One region of the Eubacterium maltosivorans genome, then DNA from elsewhere that is predicted to be linked to it. Evidence: riboswitches for the same ligand, from Rfam matches in the RefSeq annotation. Region 1 holds a riboswitch; each other region holds the start of a gene.
What was found. Region 1 has a riboswitch for molybdenum cofactor ahead of CPZ25_RS08135 (ABC transporter substrate-binding protein). Riboswitches for the same ligand answer to the same signal wherever they lie in the genome.

Region 1 (5,350 bases):
GCGCCGTTGTTTCCTTCAAAAACCTCATGGCCCCGGCGCTTGTAGATGTAATCTTCAATGATATTGACGGTTTCCTGAATGGTCAGTACCCCTTCGGTCACGAGATCGATGGACTTCATCCGGCCGACCGGCGGCACCCGTTCCGACATGGTCTCAAGATCAATGTCAATTTTCTCGTCGTACTCCCGGGATACAATATTGCTGGCGGTGCCTCCGCACACCACCTTTGTTCCCTTGGCCTCGTCCAGAATTTCTTTGATCATCTGATCCTTTGTACGATCCAGAGGCGGACCTGAAAACAGCGTCACATACTGGTGTTCCTCGGCCTTCATCACCACAACCGTTGTGTCGTCGCCGGGCTCGCCGCCATACAAATCATTACAGGTCTCAATCATCCGCATGGAGATATCCTTTGACGTAATCATCTTTTCATCATAGGTACGTGCCAGCAGATAGTCTGCCGCGTCCTCCCACTGCCAGCCAAAATTGAGCAGCGTCCCGACCCCGGCGTGGATTACACCGTCACTGAAAAAACCGAGAACATCGTTCTCCTCAATTTTCATGGTGGTTTCATAGATCTGTTTGCCCTGAAACTCGATAGGATGGCGCTCAAGCTCTAAAATTTCCCCATCCCGGATGTAGACAATGGGTGGGTTGTCAAACTCGACGATATAAAGTCTCCGGGTCTTCCAGTAAACCTGGACGATGGTAAAGGTCGAGTAAGCCAGCTTGCGAACCTGACAGACCGGCAGGGTGGCCTCCAGCGTCTCCACCACATCCTTGAGCGACATCTTATCCTCCAGCATGGTCGCCGCAATGGTGGAGGTCATGGTCGCCAGGATATTGGCCTTCACGCCGCTTCCAAGCCCGTCGGCCAGGACAACGATCACGCTCTCATCATTGATGCGGATTTCCACATTATCGCCGCACAGCTCCTGATGGTGCTTGTTGATGCTGTCATGGGCAATATCGACAAAAAAAGCCATTATTCCTCTTCCTCTCTTGTTCCTACAACCTTTTGCAGCCGGGTCAGCGTGACCTTGGTCTCGGCAGTGGTCTCACCCAGCAGCTCTGCGATTTCATGGGCGACACGCATCTGCTTGTCGATAACCTTCTGGGCCATGTCCAGGGTTTCCTCCTGCATCTTCTGATATGCCCGTTCCTTTTTGATTTCTCTGGAGATGTCCACAAATATTCCCATATACATCTTCTGTCCTGGTATGTAGGTCAGAATTTCCATAAAATGGATATTGCCGCGGGCATAAAGTCCCCGTCCGCTGTAATAATTGCCCTCGACATTGTCCAGTTTTTTAAATGGGTTATAGTCAAAAACTTCTACAAAATTTTTATGCAGCACATCGGTTTTAGCGGTTTTAAACAGCTTTTCGGCCGCCCCGTTAAAATCGACGATCCTGAAATCCTTGTCCAGTACCGCGATGGCGTTTGGCGTCGACGCGATGATCAAATTGGAAATGGCCTCATTGCGGTTGCGCATAAAGGGCAGGCACATATCCAGCTCCGCCATGCCGCAGTAAACAGCCGCGGCCTTTTCACGGCAGCTGTCATAGCCGCAGGTACCGCAGTTCAGCTCATCCTTGGGGGTAAACTTACCTGTCTGCCGCAGGATTTCTTCAATGGCTTCCTCCGGCACACCCGCAAAGAGATTCTTCTTTTCAGATGAAAAGCCGCGACCAAAATCCGGCACCTGTTCAGGCGTTTCCGGGTCTTTCCGGGCATTATTATTAATGTAATCCGTCACGCGCTCGATCCGCTCATACTTGACCAGAGGGCTGTGGGTATTGCCTGGGCCGTTGATACAGCCCTCGACACAGGCGTTCATCTCAATCCAGTACTGGCCCTCCAGCTTACTGATATCATCCAGAAAATCACGGCAGTTTTTGAGGCCGTCAATTTTTATGACCCGCCGGACGCCCTGCACGCCTGGTATGCTGGTCTTTTCTACACCGCCGGCCAGCGGATAAAACCGCGCGACATTACAGCCTGCCGCGTCAAAGCTGCCTGCAGGCATATCGCACACCTCAATGCCTTCTTCCTTAAACCACACATCCAGCTCATCAAAGGTCAGCACCCCGTCAATAATCGGGTTAGCCGAATCAACGGCCTCCATTTTTTTAGAGATGCAGGGCCCCGCAAACACAATTTTGGCATTGGGGTATTTTTCCTTCAGCATCATGCCGTGGGCAGTCATGGGGGAAACCACCTCGCTCAGGTATTCCACCACATCGGGATAGTATTTTTCGATCATCATGTTAACCGTCGGGCAGGAGGTCGTGATCACATGGCGTTTTGTCCCCCAGTAATCCTTGGCATAGTATTTTGAGACCTGCTCTGCCCCAATCGCAGTCTCCTCAATCACTGTGAATCCCAGAGCCCGGAGGCCGCTTAGTACCTGCAGCGGGTCATCTGTATTAAATCCGGCGGGAAAGGACGGCGCAAGGCTCAGAACCACGGGTCCCTCCTCCAGCCACTGCTTAATGCTGGCCACATCGCTGGCCACATATTTGGCATTTTGCGGACAAATCCGAAAACAGTTGCCGCAGCCAATGCACAGGTCTTCAACGATCTGGGCCTGGTTATCCATCAGCTTAATGGCCTTTACCGGGCAGTATCGGATACATTTGTAGCAATTCCGGCAGCTTGCTTTCGTGAAATTAATGACACCCATTGTTTCCCTCCATTATCTGATCAAACAGCTGGTCAACGCCCTCTGGCTTAACCGTATAAATATGCTCATCAACCTTAACTGCTACCCCATCGCTGCAGGCGTCCAGGCAGAAAGTCCCCATCAGCTCTACTTCATTCTCGAGTCCCCGTTCAGCCACCAGTTCCTTAAAGCGCTGCACCACCTGGTAGGAACCTTTGACATGGCAGGCGCTGCCAATACAAATATGTATTTCCTTCATTTTTTACTCCTCAATATTGTTCTAATCCCTTTGTTTTTCCAACAGATTAATCCTAGCACGCCTGACAGCCCTTGTCAATTAGTACTGCCGCTTGAATTTTCCGCCATTTTCTGTTAAAATAGTCATATCGAAATCGTTTTATAGATTTATCTATCCGAATTTTTTATCCTAAAGTCAAACCATGGATTCAAAATCGATAGAGTGCGGCGGGAAACGGCTGTGCTTTCCATTGTGAGAAGGATAGATGATAAACGTGCGCACTGCGTTTATTTCCTCCTCACAAATTACAATGGTATAGAAGATTATTCTTTTATATATTTAATTTTCATTATCAAGGAGGAAGAGAAATGAAAAAGAAATTGACGCTGGTCTTAGCAGCACTGCTGACTATGACCATGGTTATCGGCCTGGCAGGATGCAGCAGCAATACTGCTAAAACCGAAAAGCTGGAGCCAGGCTCCAACGGTGAAATTATTATGGCCACCACCACCAGCACACAGGACAGCGGTCTGCTGGATGTGCTTCTGCCCAAGTTTGAAGAAGAAACCGGCATTGCCGTAAAGGTTGTGGCAGTTGGCACCGGTAAAGCCATTGAGATGGGCAAAAACGGTGAAGCGGATATTCTTCTGGTTCACGCCAAATCACAGGAAGAACAGTTTGTGAAAGACGGTTACGGCCTTGAACGTTTTGACGTTATGTACAATGACTTCATCGTTCTGGGCAGCAAGGATGACCCGGCCAAACTGAAGGAAGTCGCTCCAAACGATGCGGTAAAAGCTTTCCAGACCATTGCTGAAACCCAGTCTGAATTTGTATCCAGAGGCGACAAATCCGGTACGCACACCAAAGAACTGGGCCTGTGGGAAAAGGCAGGCGTTACCCCGGCAGGACAGCCCTGGTACATCGAATCCGGTTCCGGCATGGGCGACACCCTGAAAATGGCCAATGAAAAATTAGCCTACACCCTGTCTGACCGCGCTACCTGGTTAAACATGAAAGATAATCTGGATCTTGAGGTTGTTGTCGAAAAGGACGATAACCTGTATAACCAGTATGGCGTTATCGTCGTCAATCCTGACAAGGTCAGCGCTGAGCTGAACACTGACGGCGCAAAAAAATTCCAGGAATGGATTTTAAGCGACGCCGTACAGCAGGAAATCTCAAACTACAAGATTAACGGCGAAGCGACCTTTGTGCCAAACGCCAGCAAATAAGCATTAACTGAATCCAGAATTTATCAGCGTCCGTTCTTCGGGCGCTGATTTTGAATTGACAGACTGACGAGGTTTCTTATGGATTATATTATCAACGGCTTCATTGAGGCTTTCCATCTGCTGATTTCCGGAGATCCGGAAATCTACCAGATTGTCGGGCTTTCTTTATACGTATCCTTCTCCTCCACCATTTATTCCACAGTTCTCGGCGTGCCCCTGGGCATCCTGCTTGGCATCAAGGAATTCAGGGGAAAGCGGATCGTATCCCGGCTGCTTTACACCTTTATGTCTTTTCCGCCGGTCATCATCGGCCTGTTCACCTCACTGGTGCTGGCCCGATCCGGTCCGTTGGGGCATCTAAAGCTTATGTACACGCCCACTGCCATGATCATCGCCCAGGTGATCCTCGTCACCCCGATTATCATGGGCATTGTGTTTAACGACACCACCGTCAACGGCCAGGTTGTGGTGACCATGGGAAAAACCCTTGGGGCCGGCGGCCGGGATATTCTCTTCCTGCTGATCCGGGAGCTTAAGGCCAGCATCATGATCGCACTGGTCACCGGCTTTGGACGGGCTGTATCTGAGGTTGGCGCTGTGATGATCGTGGGGGGCAACATTAAAAACTACACGCGGGTCATGACCACCTTCATTGCCATGAACAATAACATGGGCGAATACGCGGTTTCCATCGCCATGGGTATTATTCTGCTGGTCATCTCCTTTGTGACCAATTCGATCCTTTACAAATATATGGTAGGAGACCCTTATGCAAATCGCGATTGAAAAACTCACGAAAATTTATCATGGAAAAACAGTCTTGTCACTGGACAGCCTGTGCCTTGAATCCGGAAAAATCCACGGAATTTTAGGCCCAAACGGATCAGGGAAAACCACCCTGATGAAATCTGTTGCCGGGCTTCTCACGCCCACCAGCGGCGCCATCACCTATAATGGCCGCACTGGTGATGAAGCCGTGCTGAAAAAGCTGACCTATGCCAGCCATACACCCTATCTTTTTGCCATGTCTGTCTATGACAATATCGCCTATCCCCTAAAAATACGCAAATATGCCAAAGCATCGGCAGCCCCCATCGTTGAGGGACTGCTGCGGGAATTTAAAATCGAAGAGCTTGCAAAACAAAACGCGAAAAAGCTTTCCGGCGGCGAATCACAGAAAACAGCTCTGGCCAGGGCCTTATCCTTTTCACC
Region 2 (5,350 bases), 420 kb from region 1:
TTCTTTGTCAAAACGATGGCCATAAGTAGTAATGACGATAAAGGCTCCAGCGGGAATCGTCAGTGCCATAATCCCTTTGTAGAAGTCCTCGACAGGCACATAGGTATCTGCCAGCAGGATGGCGTCTCCGATCTGGTCCTCTGCACGGGTATCGACCAAAGTGATATCAAAGCCAGCCAGATGGGCGGCTTTCATAAGGGCAGTTCCAACGTGGCCAGCGCCGCAGAGCAGCAGACGCGGCCTTGGGTTTTCAACCTCAATAAATACAGAGAAGTCGCCGCCACAGACCATACCGTTTTCGCTGTTCAGGGCATAATCCTTAACGGCGTTTTCGCCATAGCGGATACATGCCTGAGCGTCCTGTATGGCCAAAAGCTCCGAGCTGCCGCCGCCAATGGTGCCAATGCTGTTGCCATCCGCGGTTACCAGCATTTTGCCGCTTTTTCTGGGGACAGCGCCGTTGGCCCGGATGATGGTGATGACTGCGTAGGGACGCCCGGCTTCCTCCAGCTTAAGCTGTTCTTCCAGTAATTTTTTTGGATTCATGGTAAACCTCCATTTTATAGTTTTGGTGCAAAGCAGACCCGGCGGCCAACAGAAGGAATTTCCTCAAGCCGGAGGTCGATGCCGTAAAGATGATTAAGAAAGGGCTCCGTCAATACCTCCTTACATTTGCCAAAGGTAAAGGTGCCGTCCCGTTCCAGGACAGCCAGCTGATCACCCAGAAGCAGCGCATGGTCGGGATTGTGTGTGGTCAGCGCAATGCCATAGCCCTGAGAAGCCATGGTGCGGATTGTCTTAAGAACCTGAATCTGGTTGCCATAGTCCAGATGGGCGGTGGGCTCATCCATCAGGATAAAAGCCGGCCTTTGAGCCAGAGCTCGCGCAATGCTGACCTGCTGCCGTTCGCCGCCGCTGATTTCGTTGTAAGGCTTATCTCTGAGTGCCGCGATCCCCATCGACTCCAGCGCAGCCATGGCAGCGTCAAAATGAATCTGCTTTGGCCGTTCAAAGGTACCGATGTGCGGGGCGCAGCCTGTCACCACATAATCTAAAACAGAATAGGAAAAGGCAGGGACAATGATCTGTGGCACATAGCCGATTATTCTGGCAACCTCCCGGTGGGAGAGCTTCTCCAGGTTCTTTCCGTCAATCAGGATATTACCCTCCCTGGGCTTAAAAAGGCCTGCAATACAGTTGAGCAGCGTTGTTTTCCCCGCTCCGTTTGGTCCTAGAATGGATATTACCCGCCCAGCGTTAAGGGTAAAGCCAATATTTTTTAGCAGAGGAGCGGCTTCATCATAGGAGAAGGACAACTTTTCAATTTGTATCTTCATCAGCTTACCTTTGCTTTCTGCCGGTATAAAAGCCAGGCAAAGAAGGGTGCGCCGATGAGTCCTGTCAAAACCGAAAGCGGAATTTCCAGAGAGGTGGCGGTCCGGGCGATGGTATCAATGAGAAGAAGAAAAATACCACCCATCAGCATGGTTACCGGGAGAGATTTAATATGGTCGGAGCCGGCCAGCATCCTTGCGAGATGGGGCATGATCAGCCCAATCCAGGCAATGGTTCCGCTGATACAGACCGCACTGGCTGTCAGCAGGCTGGCGATCAGGATGATGATCCATCGGATTTTTTTAACGTTAACCCCAAGGCTCTGGGCTTCAATATCGCCAAAGGAAAGGATGTTGATCCGAAAGGAGAGGCTCAGCAGGATAAACGCGCCAACAGCGAACACAGGCAGCACAGAAAGAATTTCATGAACCTTTATGGAGGCCAGACTGCCCATTTGCCAGAAAACAATGGCGGCGAGATCCGTATCATTTTCAGAAGTGAATTTCATAAGTCCAAGAATTGAGTCCATAAAGCCGCTGGTGATGATACCGGCAAGCACCAGAACAAGGTTGCTCTGGTTGCGCAGGAGCTTTGGAAAGGTCATGGTCATAAGCATGGCGATGATGCCGAAGGCAAAAGCAGACAGCTGACGCGCAAGCATACCGCCGCCCAGCAGGATTGAAAAAGCCGCGCCTACACAGGCGCCCTTGGAGACACCGAGCAAGTCCGGCGATACCAGTGGGTTTTTAAAAATGCCCTGATAGACCGCGCCGCAGAGTGAAAGCACCGCACCAATGCTGACTGCGGCAATGACACGGGGCAGCCGAATGACAAAAAAGACGTTTTCCATGGCCAGATTCCCCGGCTCGCCTGTCATTTTAGTCTGGATGGCATAAAGCATATCCTGAGGGTTAACTGTATAACGCCCAACGCAGCAGGCGATAACCATGAGCGAGAGCAATATGGTGCTCAGTACAATAATGAGATGTCGATGTTTTGTGTTCTTCATAGCAGATAAAATGAAAGGGCCGGCAGGCAATTGCACAGCCCGCCAGCCCGGAAGACCTCAATGCTTATTGAAGCCCAAGCTGTTCCTTGGTAAAGGTTTTGCCGTAGACCATCTGATAGAAGGCATCGACATCCTTCATAAAATCATCTGAGCTGTAAAGATCACCGTGAAGATTATTAGCTGCCCAGCAGACGCCCAGTACAGAGGAGGCGGTGGGGTAGTCCCACGGCTCCAGAGAGGATGGAAAGACATAAACGGCCTTATCCTGTACGGCTTTAATGCTGCTCCAGGCCGGGTCGTTCAGAAGATCGTCGGCCTTGTATTTAGCATAGGAGGGTATCCAGATAATATCGGGATTCCAGCCGACAATCTGTTCAATGCTCACATCGGCGAACTCCCCTTTTTTATCGACCCCGCTGACTGCGTTAGTACCGCCGGCCTTTTCGATAATATAGGTCTGAATCATGGCGTCGGGCGCAACGGTGAGAGGGCTGGAACCGCCTAAAAATAAAATGGACGGTTTTTCAGAGGCTGAACCCACCTTTTTGCTGACATCGGCGATTTTATCGTCGATAAAGGAAGTGATTTCTTCCGCGCGTTTGTCCTCACCCAGAGCCTTTCCGACAATTTTTAGAGAGTTTGTGACTGTGTCGAAGCTTTCATCATTGGGGAGAGCAACAACTGCCGGGACATTGACTTCGGCGAACTGGTCGGCTTGATTGGCGAAACGTTCAGGCAGAATAGCGAGGTCTGCGCCCAACTCCATAACTGTTTCCATATTGATATCCTTGGCCTTACCGATTTGCGGCAGGTCGTCATATCCGTCGATTACTTCCTCGTACAGGCCACGGGCCATATCTTTATTTCCAAATCCGACAATGTATTTGCCACCGCCGCCAATGACAACCGCAGTATTTAAGGATGGATTGTGTGTTCCCACCACCTTCGTCGCTGGTGCAGGAAGCGTCACCTCGCGTCCGATGGCGTCTGTGACTTTAATCTCGCCGGATGCTTTGTCGGACGAGTCCTCCTGCTTTGGGCTGCAGGCAGTCATACTTAAAATTAAAGTAAGGACCAGAATCATGCACAGTAGTTTTTTTCTCATTTTTTTACTCCTTTTCAAATACAGAAGGTAAAGCCGTTTCCAACAGTACCCTATCGTGGCAAAACCATGAACAAATGATTTTGGGCAATCCGTTTTTAGGTTAAGTCCATCAGAGCTTGTTATATAAATTCATTATAGCACGGTTTGATAACGTTTTAAAGAAGAAAAATAAAACTCCCCGCTCCCTGTGACAGAAGCGGGGTTGCAGATGGATGATTTTTATTGAGGATTCACAAGCTCATCCAGCAGCTTAGGGAGCTTCGCTTCAATTTCCTCGTCTTTAAACTGACAGGTGCCGACAGCCTTATGGCCGCCACCGCCATATTTCAGCATTAAACTGCCAACGTCAATGTTGGAAGTCCGGTTTAAGACCGAATAACCAACAGCCACAGAACAGCCCAGACCACCTTTGCCGCTGACAATCCAGGCAGAAATATTCTGCTTTGGATACATACTGTAAATAAGAAAACGGTTCCCCGTATAAATAGGGTCGACGCCGCGCAGATCAGAGATGATGACATCGCCGTCGGTTCGGGTATATTTGTTTACCATTTCCTTAAACTTGGCGGTTTGCTCAAAATAAACTTCGATACGCTCCTGAACGTCGGAAAGGTTTAGAATCTCATCAGTGGACATGGTACGGCAGGCATCAATGAGCTTTTCCATCAGTTGGTAGTTGGAGATGGTAAAATTACGCCAGCGTCCAAGCCCGGTTCTGGGGTCCATCAGAAAACCGATCAATATCCAGCCTTCCGGGTTTTGAATTTCATCAATAGTCAAATTGCCAGAGTCCACCTTGTCGACGGCGGCCAGCATTTCATTGAAATGTGAAAAGCGTTCCTCACCGCCATAGTATTCGTAAATGATTCTCGCACAGGATGGCGTGATACGGCTTTCACCTTTATATTTGCCTTCAAGCTGGTTGCGCTCAAACTCACTGGAATGATGGTCAAACCAAAGGCCGCAGCCCTCCACAAAAGGGACATTTGCCAGACAGTCATCTTCGTTGACCTCTACCAGGCCATCCTGCAAGTCTTTAGGATGGGCAAATTTCCAGTGGTCAATGATTCCGGCTTCCTTGAGCAGCGCGCCACAGACAAGGCCATCGAAATCAGAACGGGTAATTAATCTCATAATATTAGCTCTCCCTCTCAGATATTATTATCATCAAACAGGTGTTTTATTGCCTGTATGTCAATTATAGTTGATAACAGCAGGGACTTCAACTTGATTCTAAAGTAAAATTTAGATAAAGATGGGAATGAATCTTAGTTACAAAAAAATTAAGTATAAAAAAGAATCATTTTTGAAAAATATGCAATTTCCAGAAATTTTTGGGTATAAAATTTTAAAAGAACAGGAGATGATAAAGATGAAGCTTGTACTTTTAAGACATGGTGAAAGTGAATGGAACCGCCTGAACCTGTTTACAGGATGGACGGACGTAATTTTATCGAATAAAGGTATTAAAGAAGCCGCAGACGCTGGCAATATGCTAAAAGGAAAGGACTACGATTTTGATATCTGTTACACCTCTTTTTTAAAAAGAGCGGTGGATACCTTAAACGTGGTTTTGGATACCATGGACCGGGCCTGGCTGCCAGTCATAAAGGACTGGAAGCTTAACGAACGCCATTATGGCGCTTTGCAAGGGCTGAATAAGGCCGAGACAGCAGAGAAATACGGAGAGGAACAGGTCAAAATCTGGCGCCGATCCTTTGACGTCCGTCCACCGGCTCTGGAACCGGATGACCCCAGAAATCCACAGCTGCAGGAGCAGTATCGAAATGTGGAAAAAAGCGAGCTGCCTTTGGCAGAAAGCCTGAAGGATACGATCACTCGCGTTATCCCTTATTATGAAAATGTGATAAAAAAGGATATGCTTGAGGGCAAACGCGTTC
Region 3 (5,350 bases), 440 kb from region 1:
TTTTCGCATCAGAAAGGGTGCTTTTATATAAAATTGAGAACGTCTTACGTCTTCGGTTTTATTTGTGCTATAATAAATGAGAAAATTTAAATGTTTACAGGAGAAAAGAAAAATGTTGATTGGAAAAAACATAACCATTGGGATTACGGCATGCACCCCGGTTGACCAGATTCCCGGGCTTATCCGGATGCTGCGAAATGAAAAAGCAGAGGTAAAGGTTATCCTGACCCCGAATGCCCTTAATTTTATTACGCCGCTTCCGCTGCGGCGCGCCTCAGGGAATCCAGTTGAAATCGACCAGTTTGAAGAGCCAAAGGTATGGGACCCTGACCACAAAACCTCAGACCAGTCTGATTTACTGTTGATTGCTCCGGCTTCAGCCAATACCATTGGCAAAGCGGCCAACGGCATCGCTGACAATTTACTGACTACAACTATTTTATCCACCACAGCCCCTATTGTGTTTGCCAATAATATCAATCCGATGATGTACGGCAAGCCCAGTGTACAGCGTAATATTCGGACTTTAAAAGAAGATGGATGTATTTTTGTTGAGAGTGAGGGAGACAGAGCACCCAACCGTATGCCGTCTAACGACCAGATTTTCAAAACGATCATTAAGGCGTTGGAGAAAATGACAGAAGTTTAAAAAATTGAAAAAGTAGGGTAAAAAATTGTCTTTAGTGGAAACTGTATGGACAATTTGAAAAAAACGCGATAGAATTAAAAGGTAATTGTTTTCAAAGAAGACTTAATAAAGATCGAAAAAAACAGTGAAATGTGGTGAAATGATGAATGGTTTAGTAAACTGGGCGGCAATTTCAGAATTGAACCGCCCGGCAGCCAAGGCAGGCCCTATGGATACTGACCCTGCTAAAATGTGGGGTGCGGTTGCCCAAATGTATAATAAAATGGCGCAGCTGGAAAGAGAGTACACTCAGAATCAGCTGGATGCTATGATTATTACAGAGAAAGACACGGTATTAGACATAGGATGCGGACCTGGGAGGCTCTCAGTGCCGGTCGCCAGTATGGCTAAAAGTGTTACCAGCCTGGATGTGGCGCAGCAAATGCTTGAAAAGTGCAGGGAAAACGCCGACGCTGCCGGAGTGTCAAATCTGACCACCAGGCTTTTGAATTGGGATGATGTGAAGCCTGGCGAGAATGTCGAAAAGCACGATATTGTCATTGCGTCACGGACGACAGCCCTTGTCGATCTTATAAAGCTGAACGCATTGGCAAACAAGTATGTCTTTATTCTCTGCTGGACCAAAAGCCCCAGTTTGAAGGAAGTGCATGACGCTTTGTTTTATGGCGTGGACGATACATTGAAGCCCATGCCTCCAATGAACCGTCTTCTTGGATATAATGTGAATTTCAATCTGCTTTATGATATGGGTGTAAACCCAAATGTTAAAGTTGTGACAGATGGCTTCCACTGCGATTATGAAAGCCGGGAAGCAGCATATAATGATCTGAGAATCCTGCATCCGGTACCGGAGGACCGGGAAGAAATTTTCAGAAAAAACGTGGATAAGTGGCTTACGGATTTACCGGGAGGCGGTGTATCCTTCCGACGAGAGACCGAGACCTACGTCATGTGGTGGAAACCGGGAAAACTGGAGTTGTAAAATTAAATATGCATTCGAGTCCACAGGCCTAAAGGAAGTCCCATGGCTGCGGACCGATGAGTGTAGGGGGAAACGCCTGCGCTTTCCGTATTTGAGAAGAATGCATTGAGCTGTTTGATACTAAACGGGCATATTCTTAAACGGGATATGCCCGTTTTGTATATATTAAATTATAGGGAAAGAAGGAGATGTGAGAAATGAAAAAATTTAAAAAAGCCCTATCTGTACTACTGGTGCTGGTACTTCTCAGCTTTACCGCAGCTGGCTGTTCACAAAACAACAGTGACACAGCGAAGTCGGACAATGCGGCGGGAGACCGCACCATTACCGATATGTCAGGTGCGGAGGTAACGGTTCCGGCAGAAGTGAAATCGGTCATTAACCTCTGGCCATCGAGCAACCAGATTATGATTGCGCTTGGAGCGCAGGACAAACAGACCGCCTACATGGCCACTTTGCAAAAACCAAGCTTTACCTGGATGCAGATCGTTAATCCAGCCATTATGGAAAAACAGACTGTTGGTGGGAATGGCGACGTGACCGCTGAAGAACTGTTAAACCTGAAGCCGGATCTGGTCATTACCTCTAGTGATGAGGATGCCGAAGCCTACCGCGCTGCCGGACTTAATGCTGCGTGTATGATGTTCAATAATTATGACGGTTTAAAAGAATCTGTCTTAAAAACCGGCGAGGCCCTGGGAACCAGTGAAAAGGAACGGGCAGACAAATACGTTGAATACCTGGAAAAAAACATTAAGCTGGTTCAGGACCGCTTAAAAGACGTAAAAGATGAAGACAAGCCGGTTGTACACTATGTCGATGGACAGAGCGGCACAAGCCCTTACAAAACCACCGGAAACGGTACAATGCAGGAAGAATGGCTGACTATGGCTGGTGGTAAATTATCCACTGATGGGATTCTTCAGGGAATGAGCAAGGAGATTACACCAGAGCAGTTCCTCAGTATTAACCCGGATGTGATCATTGTGGGCGGAACAGGACAGGCAGACGCCTATGACGCCCTGATGAGCGACGCCTCACTGGCAAACCTGAAAGCAGTTCAGGACGGTAAGGTTTACCGTAACCCACAGGGAACTTTCCAGTGGGACCGTTTTGGCTCTGAGTCTGCACTGCAGGTGCTTTGGGCAGCTAAAACCTTATACCCTGATAAATTTGAAGACATCGACATGAAGAAGGAAACCATTTCCTTCTACAAAGATTATTTAGGCTATGATCTTTCAGATGAATATGCGGATGCGATTTTAGCTGGCAAAAATGCTCCGGACGGACGCTAAGCCGGATTAAGGGGCATAAAGAAATAATGTGAAAGAATAAACAGTCAAAGCCGCCGATTGCCCGGCGGCTTTTTTGAAAATAAAAGGACAAAATTGTATGGCGAGAGATATAAAAGAAAATAGGGTGAAAAATCCGGAAGACAGGCCGCTGGGCTTGGTTTTGGCACTGGCAGCGATTATTGTTATCGCCCTTATTTTAACAGCACTGTGCGTAGGGCGTTATCATGTTCCGGTAATACAAGCTGTCAAAATACTGCTGTCACAGGTTTTTCCCATCACACCAACCTGGGATAAGACAATGTATGACGTCATTATCAACCTGAGACTGCCACGTGTGCTGGCAGCTGTTTTAGTCGGCGGCTCCCTGGCATTGGCAGGGGCCACCTATCAGGGAATGTTTAAAAACCCTCTGGTATCGCCGGACCTTCTGGGCGTTTCTGCCGGAGCCTGTGTGGGCGCGGCTGTTGCGATCCTGATGGGCCTGGGAAGTGGGATGACACAGGTGCTGGCCTTTGCCGGCGGACTTTTAACAGTTTTTGTCACCACCTCCATTCCAAAGCTGATGCACCGTAATTCGACCATGATGCTGGTGCTGGCCGGCGTTATAGTAGGCGGGTTTATGAATTCGATCATTGGCCTGACAAAATACATAGCAGATACCGATACTCAGCTGCCTGATATGACTTATTGGCAGCTGGGAAGCATCGCGAAGGTTACCTATCCCACACTTATGGCAATTGCGCCGATTATGATCATCAGCGGCGCAGTACTTATCATTATGCGGTGGCGGATTAATATTTTATCTCTCGGGGACAATGAGGCGCGATCTCTGGGCGTTAACCTGCGTTTTGAGAGAGGAATTGCCATTATCTGCTCTACTGTGCTGACGGCTTCGGCGGTGTGTATGAGTGGAACCATTGGATGGATCGGGCTTGTAATGCCGCATCTGGGGAGAATGGTAGTGGGCAGTAACAACGTGCGGCTGCTGCCAGTTACCACATTGCTCAGCGCCGGATTTCTGATCATCATTGATACCCTGGCCCGGACGCTTACCGGAGGAGAGCTTCCCCTTGGTATTTTGACCGGCTTTATCGGAGCGCCTTTCTTTACCTGGGTATTGATCAAGCAAAGGATGAGTGAGTGATATGGCATTACTGGAAGTGAAAAGAGCAGGGTTTTCCTATCCCACAAGGGAAAATGTCTTTACAGATATTTCGTTCACACTGGAAAAGGGAGAGATTTTTACCATTCTCGGGCCAAACGGCGCGGGTAAGTCCACACTTCTTAATTCCCTGGCAAATCTGACGCCCCTGACAACCGGCAAGATATTGGTGGACGGCGTGCCTCTGGATAAGATGAGCTCCAGGGAAACAGCTTTTAAAATTGCCTATGTGCCCCAGACCACGGAGATAACCTACGGCTATTCTGTCAGGGACTACATCGCTATGGGAAGAGCCGCGCACGTGGGAATGCTGGTAACACCAAAGAAAAAAGACTACGAAATTGTAGATGAAACCATTGCGCTGCTCGGCATTGAACACCTCGCGCACCGTCTGTGCACTCAGATCAGCGGTGGTGAAAAGCAGCAGGCGTGTATTGCCAGAGCCATTGTCCAGCAGCCTGAAATTATTCTTTTTGATGAACCGACCTCGGCGCTGGATTACGGCAACCAATTGAATATTATGCGGCTCATCAAAAAGCTGTGCGGCCGTGACTACGCGGTTATCATGACAACCCATAATCCGGATCAGCCGATTTTGCTGGAGGGAAAGGCAGGCATTCTGGACCGGGACGGTCACATGATAACAGGTACAGTGGGCGATATACTGAGTGAAGAAACCCTGAGTGCGGTGTACCGCACAGCTCTGCATCTGGTCTATGTGGAGGAGGCAGAGCGAATGGCGTGTATTGCCGCTAAAATTTAAGGCTCTTTGACAATAAAATGCACGAATGTTATAATTTAGAAAAATAATTGAAAGAGGTGTGTTGATGTCGGTTTTGTCTGTTTACATGGTTTTCAACTAAATACAGTTGAAAAGGTACAGCGATGAGGAAGGGATCCCTTTTGTTTTGCTGCCTTTTTTTAAAAACATACCAGACAGACTGCTTCAATATATCGAATCATGGCTGTGCGGCGGCGTTGGCGGTTGTACGGTTTTATATTTGATTTATACTGCCCGCAGGAGCGTTCTGCATCTTTAGAGATGTGGTATGTTGGCCGCGGGTTTTTTGTATTCAAGTTTATGACGAAAGGAAACGATTTATGAAGTACGCATCGGATCGTTGTGCGTAGCAGGGGCTATCGCACAGCATCAGAATAATGATAGGTGTATAGCCCTTGCTTAATCCTAAAAAATAAATTAGGAGGAGCATAATGAGCTATATCAAGGCAGGCGATGTGCTGCCAAAAGAACTTGTTGACAA

Region 2: it holds a riboswitch for molybdenum cofactor, as region 1 does, so the genes downstream of both, CPZ25_RS06155 (ABC transporter substrate-binding protein) here and CPZ25_RS08135 (ABC transporter substrate-binding protein) in region 1, are expected to answer to the same signal.
Region 3: it holds a riboswitch for molybdenum cofactor, as region 1 does, so the genes downstream of both, CPZ25_RS10030 (ABC transporter substrate-binding protein) here and CPZ25_RS08135 (ABC transporter substrate-binding protein) in region 1, are expected to answer to the same signal.

The regions. Positions count from the first base shown of each region.
Region 1 covers NZ_CP029487.1:1,662,010-1,667,359, forward strand. Annotated here, with positions in the region: gene CPZ25_RS08120 (PP2C family protein-serine/threonine phosphatase) at 1-986, opposite strand, end outside; gene CPZ25_RS08125 ([Fe-Fe] hydrogenase large subunit C-terminal domain-containing protein) at 986-2,686, opposite strand; gene CPZ25_RS08130 ((2Fe-2S) ferredoxin domain-containing protein) at 2,673-2,924, opposite strand; molybdenum cofactor riboswitch at 3,065-3,182, shown strand; gene CPZ25_RS08135 (ABC transporter substrate-binding protein) at 3,272-4,138, shown strand; gene CPZ25_RS08140 (ABC transporter permease) at 4,217-4,924, shown strand; gene CPZ25_RS08145 (ABC transporter ATP-binding protein) at 4,908-5,350, shown strand, end outside.
Region 2 covers NZ_CP029487.1:1,246,875-1,252,224, reverse strand. Annotated here, with positions in the region: gene CPZ25_RS06170 (XdhC family protein) at 1-546, opposite strand, end outside; gene CPZ25_RS06165 (ABC transporter ATP-binding protein) at 561-1,337, opposite strand; gene CPZ25_RS06160 (FecCD family ABC transporter permease) at 1,337-2,344, opposite strand; gene CPZ25_RS06155 (ABC transporter substrate-binding protein) at 2,409-3,449, opposite strand; molybdenum cofactor riboswitch at 3,441-3,576, opposite strand; gene CPZ25_RS06150 (DHH family phosphoesterase) at 3,669-4,583, opposite strand; gene gpmA (2,3-diphosphoglycerate-dependent phosphoglycerate mutase) at 4,822-5,350, shown strand, end outside.
Region 3 covers NZ_CP029487.1:2,097,656-2,103,005, reverse strand. Annotated here, with positions in the region: gene CPZ25_RS10040 (flavoprotein) at 113-649, shown strand; gene CPZ25_RS10035 (class I SAM-dependent methyltransferase) at 789-1,631, shown strand; molybdenum cofactor riboswitch at 1,632-1,749, shown strand; gene CPZ25_RS10030 (ABC transporter substrate-binding protein) at 1,829-2,926, shown strand; gene CPZ25_RS10025 (FecCD family ABC transporter permease) at 3,024-4,070, shown strand; gene CPZ25_RS10020 (ABC transporter ATP-binding protein) at 4,072-4,851, shown strand; gene CPZ25_RS10015 (CD3324 family protein) at 5,301-5,350, shown strand, end outside.